One region of the Cytobacillus sp. FSL W8-0315 genome, then DNA from elsewhere that is predicted to be linked to it. Evidence: riboswitches for the same ligand, from Rfam matches in the RefSeq annotation. Region 1 holds a riboswitch; the other holds the start of a gene.
What was found. Region 1 has a riboswitch for ZMP and ZTP ahead of MKY20_RS13695 (phosphoglycerate dehydrogenase). Riboswitches for the same ligand answer to the same signal wherever they lie in the genome.

Region 1 (4,271 bases):
TACACAGCTGAAATTGATGGATTGATGGTCCATGAGGATTTTCAGAAAAAGGGCATCGGCAGGCGCCTGCAGAAATGCGTGATGGATCAGTTTCAGGATAAAACCATCATACTTATTGCAGATGGAGAAGATACTCCAAAGGAAATGTACCGCAGGCAAAATTATCAGTATCTTGGAAAGCAGTATAACCTATTAAAAATATACGAATGAAGAGAAGCCTGGTTCTATAGAGAGCCAGGTCTTTTTGTTTAAATAGAACACTGTTTTATAAAGGGGAGTTCATCCTGGATTGATTTCATGGTGTAAAATCGGGATTTTGTCGAAAAACCTCGGAAAAAAATGAATAATACAATATTCTTAACGTAACAGTGTTATGTTACAATCATACCATCGGAAAGGAGACCTGGAATTGAGCGATGAATTAATTTCAAAAAAAGAAGTCCTTGATTTAACTGGAATTTCTTATGGGCAGCTTTATCGGTGGAAAAGGAAAAGCCTGATACCGGAGGATTGGTTTGTCAGAAAATCAACTTTTACAGGGCAGGAGACATTTTTCCCAAAAGAGAAAATTCTGGAGCGAGTCGATAAAATACAAAAGATGAAGGATAGCCTTTCACTGGATGAGCTGGCAGATTTGTTTTCCTTGAATGCTTCGAATCTGAAGCTGACAAAGGAAAGCCTGATTGCTAAAGGGATAGCTTCTGAACCGGTTATGAATATCTTTCTCGAGACACAGGGAGAGCTTAACGAATTCAATTACCATGAGATTTTGAAGCTTTATATCCTTTCCATCCTGCTTGAATCCGGAGATATCCATATCGAGGAAGGGAAAATGCTTCTTCAGTTATTGAGTGATCATCAAAGTATCCTGCAGCAGCCAAAAGCTGTTATCTGCTTTATTCGCAAACTTGGAATGTCCAGCTGCCTGATTTCGGTTAACGGGGAACAAGTCCTGCTTGAAAAAGGAACAAAAGTGGCCGCCACTTTATCGTTAGAACATTGTGCAGAGGAATTAAAATCCAAATTGGTATAGGGGGAATTTTGCTGTGAATATGAAAACACTAGGGAACTTAATAATTAATGGAGTGGGATCGTCTAATGGAGGTACATATCAGAAGGTTGAATTAAATGGAAAGGGAACGGTAAACAGTGATATTGAATGCGAGAGATTTCATTGTAACGGGACGGGCACTGTCCTTGGAAACATAAAAACTGAAAAGGGAAAGATCAGTGGTGCAGCAAAGATCCATGGAGCTGTTAAAGCTGAATCCCTTGTTATCAATGGCTCTGCCGTCATTTCTGAAGCTGTCAGCTGTCAAAACCTTGAAGTCGCCGGAAGATCCACTATCGGAGGCTCTGTAAAATGCGAAGTAATCGCTGTGAATGGGAAAGTAACTATTGAAGGGGACTGTGAAGCGGAGGTCTTCCGTGCTGAAGGGACATTTTCAGTAGATGGTTTACTGAACGCTGAAACTATTGATATTAAGCTTTTTGGAGACAGTAAAGCGAAAGAAATCGGCGGCAGAAAAATTAAAGTGACACAGCATAGAGAAACCCTATTAAAATTAATCAAATCCATTTTTCCCTTGAAACTGGAGGCGGATTTAATTGAAGGGGATGACATCGAACTCGAAGGCACAGCAGCTCTTGTCGTAAGAGGGAAAAATGTAAAAATCGGCAAAAATTGCGAGATCGGACTTGTGGAATACTCTGGTGTTTATGAATGTGCAGCAGAAGCGGAAGTTAAAGAACTTCGCAAAATCTGATAAAAGGAGAGAGGTGCAGGGAAGCAGTTTTTTACATTTTCTTTCGGATAGTCAAATTTTATTTACAGATAAAATGTTATAAGCTGTTTTTATGACTGGATAACAGAAATTATTTGCGTACATTGCAGAAATGAAAATGTTATCCTAATAACTAACTTCGAAAAGCATAGTGTACAAAATAAGAAAAATATACTGTAGAAAAAATAAAAAATAATTTTAGTAATGTAAGCGCTTTAAAGGGTTGAAGTTTTCAGAAGACTTTGATAAGATTTAAAAAACTGAAAAGGCTATGTGTAACTGGCGAAACGCGGATCACCGCGAGGGAGCACATAGTGTCGAAGCCGTTCGCCTGGGCAGAGGTAAGGGATTCTACCCTTGCCTCTTTCTGTTTTAAAATCTGACAAAGTTAGTTGAAAAGGGGAGAATCCAGTGAGTACCATGACTTTAGACAGAGTGAAGACGATTAAAACGCTGAATGCGATTGCGCCAAGCGGTCTTGAGGTGTTTAACAAGGATCAATTTACAATCGATAATGAAAGCGGCAATCCGGATGCGATAGTCCTTCGGAGCTTTAATATGCATTCAATGGAATTGGGTGATCGATTAAAAGCAATTGCCCGTGCAGGCGCGGGTGTGAATAATATTCCGGTTGAGAAATGCACTGAACAGGGCATTGTTGTTTTTAATACACCTGGTGCCAATGCGAATGCAGTAAAAGAAATGGTGCTTACTTCCTTAATGGCTTCATCCCGCAATCTCTTTGCCGGCATCTCCTGGACCAAAACGCTGAAAGATGAAGGAGACCAGATTCCTAAGCTTGTAGAAGCAGGGAAAAAGCAATTTGTCGGAAAAGAAATTAAGGGGAAAACTCTCGGTGTGATCGGATTGGGGGCAATCGGGGCCCTTGTGGCCAATGATGCACTTGAACTTGATATGGATGTCGTAGGCTTTGACCCATTCATTTCGGTTGACACTGCCTGGAACTTATCCCGCAATGTTCAGCGCGCCATGACCATTGAGCAGGTGTTTGCAGAATCTGACTATATCACTGTACATGTTCCATTAACCGATGATACAAGGGAAATGTTCAATGAAGATACATTCAGCATGATGAAGAATGGTGTTCATATTCTGAATTTCTCACGCGGGGAGCTTGTGAATGAATCAGATATGGCAGCCGCCCTTGAAAGCGGAAAAGTGGGCAAGTATATTACAGATTTCCCAAATGAAAATATCCTGAAAATGAAAAACGCAGTGGCAATTCCGCACCTTGGCGCTTCAACAAAAGAATCTGAGGAAAACTGCGCTGTCATGGCAGCACGACAGGTGAAGCACTTCCTTGAAACAGGCAATGTCAAAAACTCAGTTAACTTCCCAAATGCTGCTCTTCCTTACACAGGCAAGCGGCGTGTCACTGCTTTTCATAAAAACATTCCTAATATGGTCGGCCAAATCACACTTGCTATTTCAAGCTACCAGCTGAATATTGCGGACATGGTGAACCGCAGCCGCGGTGAATATGCGTATACCATGATCGATATCGATAATAAAGTTAATGGTGATGTCATCCCTGGACTGCTTGAACAGATTAATCAAATTGAAGGCATTATCAAGTCACGAATTATATAAAAATACAGCCTCAATTCCGCAGGGATTGGGGCTTTTTTTAACTGCACGAAGGAATGAATCAAAAAAGGTATATGACAAGTATAAAATCAGCTATCCTTAGAATAAACTGATAAAAAATATTAATCACCCGTATCTTTTTGTTCTCTTATTCCGTTATAGAAGCAGAGATGTATTAAAGGAGTGAACAGGTTTATGAAGCAAGGGAAAGTTCAGGCTGAATCAAGGGATTCCATAAAGCAGAAGGAAAGCTGTATTGCAGATATCTATCCTTCACTGCAGCGTTATAGCCGGTTTCTTGCACAGAACCGCTGGGACGGGGACGATCTGGCCCATGAGGCAATCATCCGCGCTTATAGAAGCTATTCGCCTGAGAAAATTAATCAGGCTCTTTTAAAGAAGATTGTCTATAATTGCTGGATTGACACTCTTAGAAACAGAAAGCGGGAAAAGCTTCAAGAGGCGCCGGAACGGGAAATGAAGGAGTTCAGCCCTGATGGCACAGAAGCAATCACCCATCTCCTCAATAGGCTGACATTAAAGCAGGCTGTTGTTTTCACGCTGAAGGAAGGGTTTCAATATCAAACAAAAGAGATTGCTGATATACTTCGGACCACTGAGTTTGCAGTGAAGTCCTCGCTGAACCGTGCACGGAAGCAGCTTCAGCACCCAGTGGAAGATGAGGCTGAGGATTCTTTTGCAAATGAGGAAGAAGAAAAGTTATTTCAGCTGCTGCAGCAATCAGTGGCAGCGGAAGACCCGTCCATCCTGATAAAAACCATACCTTTTCTGCGATCCCTTGAAAGTCATGCCCAGAAGCCTGTACTGCGCGTTCCATCTTCTTCTAATACTCTCTGTATGGCGGCATAGATCCGCAAT
Region 2 (4,271 bases), 230 kb from region 1:
TTAATCTAGTAGGTGTAGTCAGCGCTTATGGCAACATAACCAAAGAAGAATCCATCAATAATACTGCATATTTACTGAAACTTGCAGGCAGAGAGGACATTCCCATTATAGCAGGGGCGAGCGGGCCATTATCCGGTGAGACCGCTGTCTTTTATCCTGAAATACACGGGGAGGAAGGCCTCGGGCCCATTCAGCCTCAGGAGAATTTCATCAGCAAAATAAAGGTATATGACATAAACAAAATAATAGAAATTGTAAATGAATACAAAAATGACCTTGTGATCGTTGGAGTTGGAAGGCAGACAGATTTGGCATTGCCGCTCATTCTGTATGGAAAGGATGCATATAAAGATGTAAATGCATTCTATTTAATGGGCGGTGCGTTTTTAGTTCCGGGAAATGTAACACCAGAGGCTGAGGCGAATTTTTACGCTGACCCCATTGCAGCGGATTCAGTGCTTGAAAAAGCAAAAAACATCTATATATTTCCCCTAAATGTAACAAATAAAGCGATTATCAGGCCTGAAACGATTGATTTTATTACAGATAATACTCAATCGCCTTTTAAAGATCTAATCAAACCTGCTTATGATTATTATTATGAGGCTTATCAAAAGCTTGTCCCGGGAATTAAGGGTGCACCTCTTCATGATGTTCTTGTATTAAGTGTTCTCACAAATCCTGATCTTGCCAAATATGTAAAACGAAGAGTGAGAATAGAACAGTTTGGAAAGGCAAAGGGTAAAAGCATAGCTGACTTTAGGCCGGTGCCCGAAGTTGATCCGCCCGAAACACTTGATAATATAGCGATGGAGTTTGATCTGGAACGTTTTGTTATTGATTTTATCGAGGTTTTCCTTGCTCAGAAAAATCAGAAATAGCTTTTGACACTCAGTGTTAAAAGCTTTTTTATTTGGTGTTGAAGGGGAAAGGAAAGTTGGCATAGAATGTATTAACATGGAAAACATTTGCAGTCAGGGAAGGTTTCTTCAGACAAGGAAGAATGGCAATAATTCCATTTAGTTTCAGCATACATTATCAAAATCAAATGGAGGCTTTCAAATTGCTAAAAAACAAGAAATTAAACAGGTTTCTTTCAATTCTGGGAATGGTCATAGCTATTGCCATAGCATATAGTGTACTTGTCTTTTTAAATAAGGATGAATCAAAGGTTCAAAAAACCTCAGCAAATGCGGAGACATCTGAACAGGGATTAATGTACGATGATTTAGGGGAATTCATTGCCTCCAATCATACTTTTTATAATGAAACACTTGGATGGGGAAGAGATCGTAAAGTCAGCTGGCCAAAACAAAGAGATCAGGCTGAATTAATCGTAAATTCGCTTAAAAAAATATCAGCTGAGAATGAGGATTTGCAGGCTGACCTGGGCACAATAACACGGCTGGCAGAAACTGTGCAGTCGGGCACTAAGGATAAGGAAGTTTTAATTAAATTGCACCGATATTTTCATGATCTGGATATTGGATTTAATGGCTATAAAGACACAACCGATTATTTTGATGTAACAGAGTATAAAGGAGAAGGCTAATAAGCGGGTGACAAGTTATTTTCTTGACACTTTACCGTAAATAAGATAACATAGTGATTGAAGTATTTGAGGTATATTGTTGAAGTCGTTAATTCACTTGGATTGTTCGGCAGCCGAACCTTCTTTTTTTGTGAAACTGCGGCTTTTTATTATGTTTCATGCTCTTTAGGATTTTGAAAGAGTAAGCATGTGTTTGTAATTAAGAATAATTTGTGTGGACAGCTTAATGCTGAATTTTCTTCTTAATCATCTTCTATAAACCAGACACTTCTCCGTATTTTTACTTCAGTAAGTTTCTTACCATTTAATATTAAAATCTCAGAGAGCATCTAAGTCGGAAAGAATTCCGACCAACCTGATTCCCACTGGCGCGGTCTAGGAGCCGCAAGGATGGAAGAGAGGCAGGGCTTTCATTGTTTTAGGTATAACTAATTAACTCAAATATATCATTTATAAGGACAGTATTTGCTGTCCTTTTTTATATATCTCGCAAAAAAACACGAACGTTTGAATAAGTTTCAGTTTAATTATTTGTGTTTTTGTGGTATGATGTATTCATTAGAATAGCTTTTCAAAATCGCAGTGACTGACGACAATGCGGAATGAACCGCTGGGGAGCTGCGTCTATGTATAGCCGGTCGTCTGGGCAGAGATAAGGGATACCCTTGTCTCTTTTTTTCATAACAAAATGGAAAAGCCCGTCAGCCGAATAGGTGCTTTTCCTATAGGAGGAATATGCATGGAAAAAAAGATTATTCTTGATGGAATTGTTGTGGCAAAACATGTGAAAGACCAATTAAAGGATCGAATTGAAGAATTGAAGGGGAAGTATATCGTCCCTTGCTTAGCCACAATTTTGGTGGGAGATGACCCTTCCTCTGAAACGTATGTACGGATGAAGGGGAATGCTTGTGAAAAACTTGGCATATTATCAAAACGTATTCATATGTCAAAGGATACAACAACACAAGAACTATTAGAGAAGATTGCAGAATTAAACAATGATCCTTCTGTACATGGAATCCTTCTACAGCATCCCGTACCAGGACATATAGATGAACGAAAAGCTTTCGAAGCTATTGCTATTGAAAAAGACGTAGACGGTGTTACAAGCCTTGGATATGGACAGACCGCATTCGGTTTTGGTGAATATCCGTCCTGTACACCTGCAGCTATTTTGGAAATTATGGATTTCTATAAATTGAGTGCTGAAGGTATGCATGCTGTAGTCGTAGGCAGAAGCCCAATCCTTGGCAAGCCGGTCTCTGCCCTTTTACTCAATCGAAACGCAACAGTCACTACGTGCCATTCATATACCAAAAATCTGCCCCAAATTGTAAAGCAAGCTGATATTGTAGTAGCAGCTGTAGGGAAACCTAACTTTATCAAGGGTGAATGGATTAAAGAAGGAGCTATTGTCCTTGATGCCGGATATAATGAAGGAAATATTGGGGATGCAGAGTATGAAAGCTGTGCTGAAAAGGCGTTTGCCATTACCCCCGTACCTGGAGGAGTTGGACCTGTTACGATTTCCATGCTTTTGAAACATACTGTTCATGCTGCAGAAAAAATCGCTGAAATACAAGGGAAGCATAAATAGTTCATTTATCCCTAAATAAAAATTGATCTTTAAAAGGATTGACTTATAACTGGGTGTCGTTTATTATTAGGTTAACGCTGTAAAGTTCGTTATATACTTTTTGGATAAGTAGTCGTAGCTGCAAAGAAATGTAGGCGATCGTTCATCCTCATTTCTGCAAGCTGCGACTTTTTTATGTTTAAGTTTATATGGTACATTATAGTGAAAAACAATTTATTGGGAGGCAACACAAATGAACACAGGTAAAGTTAAATGGTTTAATGCAGAAAAAGGTTTCGGATTCATCGAATCTTCAGAAGGTCAAGATGTATTCGTACACTTCTCCGCTATCCAAACTGAAGGTTTCAAAACTTTAGAAGAAGGTCAAGACGTAACTTTCGAAATCGTTGAAGGTAACCGTGGACCTCAAGCTGCTAACGTAACAAAAGCATAATTTTGCTTAAAATGAGGTGATGCATGTCTAATCATGCATCACCTTTTTATGTTTGCATATCCACTTTGTAGCCTTCAGCATTCCTCAAAACAGATCTTCTGTAATAACTGCTTTTAGGAATATGTATTTTTCATTTCACCCAATTAAAATACTTCACTTACAAAAAGTTTAAAAATAGTGCAAACGGAAATGTAAAAAAGAGATACAAACTGGAAAGCCTAGTAAAGTGTCCATGTCTTTATACAAAAAACAATCTTTCAGTACCTAATAAGATTTGCAATTCAAGGAGGAAATTATATTTTGACAACTTTTTCAGATTTTGGCTTAAGTAATGAAATAGTAAAAGCCCTTTCCAATATGGGCTTCGAGGAACCAACACCAATTCAGGCACAGGCAATTCCAATCGGAATGAAGGGGAAGGACATGATTGGCCAGGCGCAGACTGGAACTGGAAAAACCACTGCTTTTGGTGTGCCGCTGTTAGAGCAGATTGATTTAAACGAAGGTATTCAAGGTCTAGTCCTTGCGCCAACACGGGAGCTTGCTGTACAGGTGGCAGAAGAATTAAACCGTATAGGACAGGTAAAAGGAGTCCGGACACTTCCTGTTTACGGTGGTCAGGATATCACCCGCCAAATTCGTGCGCTTAAAAAGCACCCGCATATTATTGCTGCTACACCGGGAAG

Region 2: linked by a shared signal. The riboswitch ahead of MKY20_RS12495 (bifunctional 5,10-methylenetetrahydrofolate dehydrogenase/5,10-methenyltetrahydrofolate cyclohydrolase) and the one ahead of MKY20_RS13695 (phosphoglycerate dehydrogenase) in region 1 are both predicted to bind ZMP and ZTP.

Annotation. Positions count from the first base shown of each region.
Region 1 covers NZ_JBBOOC010000001.1:2,653,757-2,658,027, forward strand. The annotation lists gene MKY20_RS13680 (GNAT family N-acetyltransferase) at 1-210, shown strand, start outside; gene MKY20_RS13685 (YhbD family protein) at 410-1,033, shown strand; gene MKY20_RS13690 (polymer-forming cytoskeletal protein) at 1,053-1,766, shown strand; ZMP/ZTP riboswitch at 2,050-2,128, shown strand; gene MKY20_RS13695 (phosphoglycerate dehydrogenase) at 2,196-3,395, shown strand; gene MKY20_RS13700 (sigma-70 family RNA polymerase sigma factor) at 3,588-4,262, shown strand.
Region 2 covers NZ_JBBOOC010000001.1:2,427,808-2,432,078, forward strand. The annotation lists gene MKY20_RS12485 (nucleoside hydrolase) at 1-881, shown strand, start outside; gene MKY20_RS12490 (hypothetical protein) at 1,064-1,552, shown strand; ZMP/ZTP riboswitch at 2,125-2,207, shown strand; gene MKY20_RS12495 (bifunctional 5,10-methylenetetrahydrofolate dehydrogenase/5,10-methenyltetrahydrofolate cyclohydrolase) at 2,292-3,152, shown strand; gene MKY20_RS12500 (cold-shock protein) at 3,385-3,585, shown strand; gene MKY20_RS12505 (DEAD/DEAH box helicase) at 3,886-4,271, shown strand, end outside.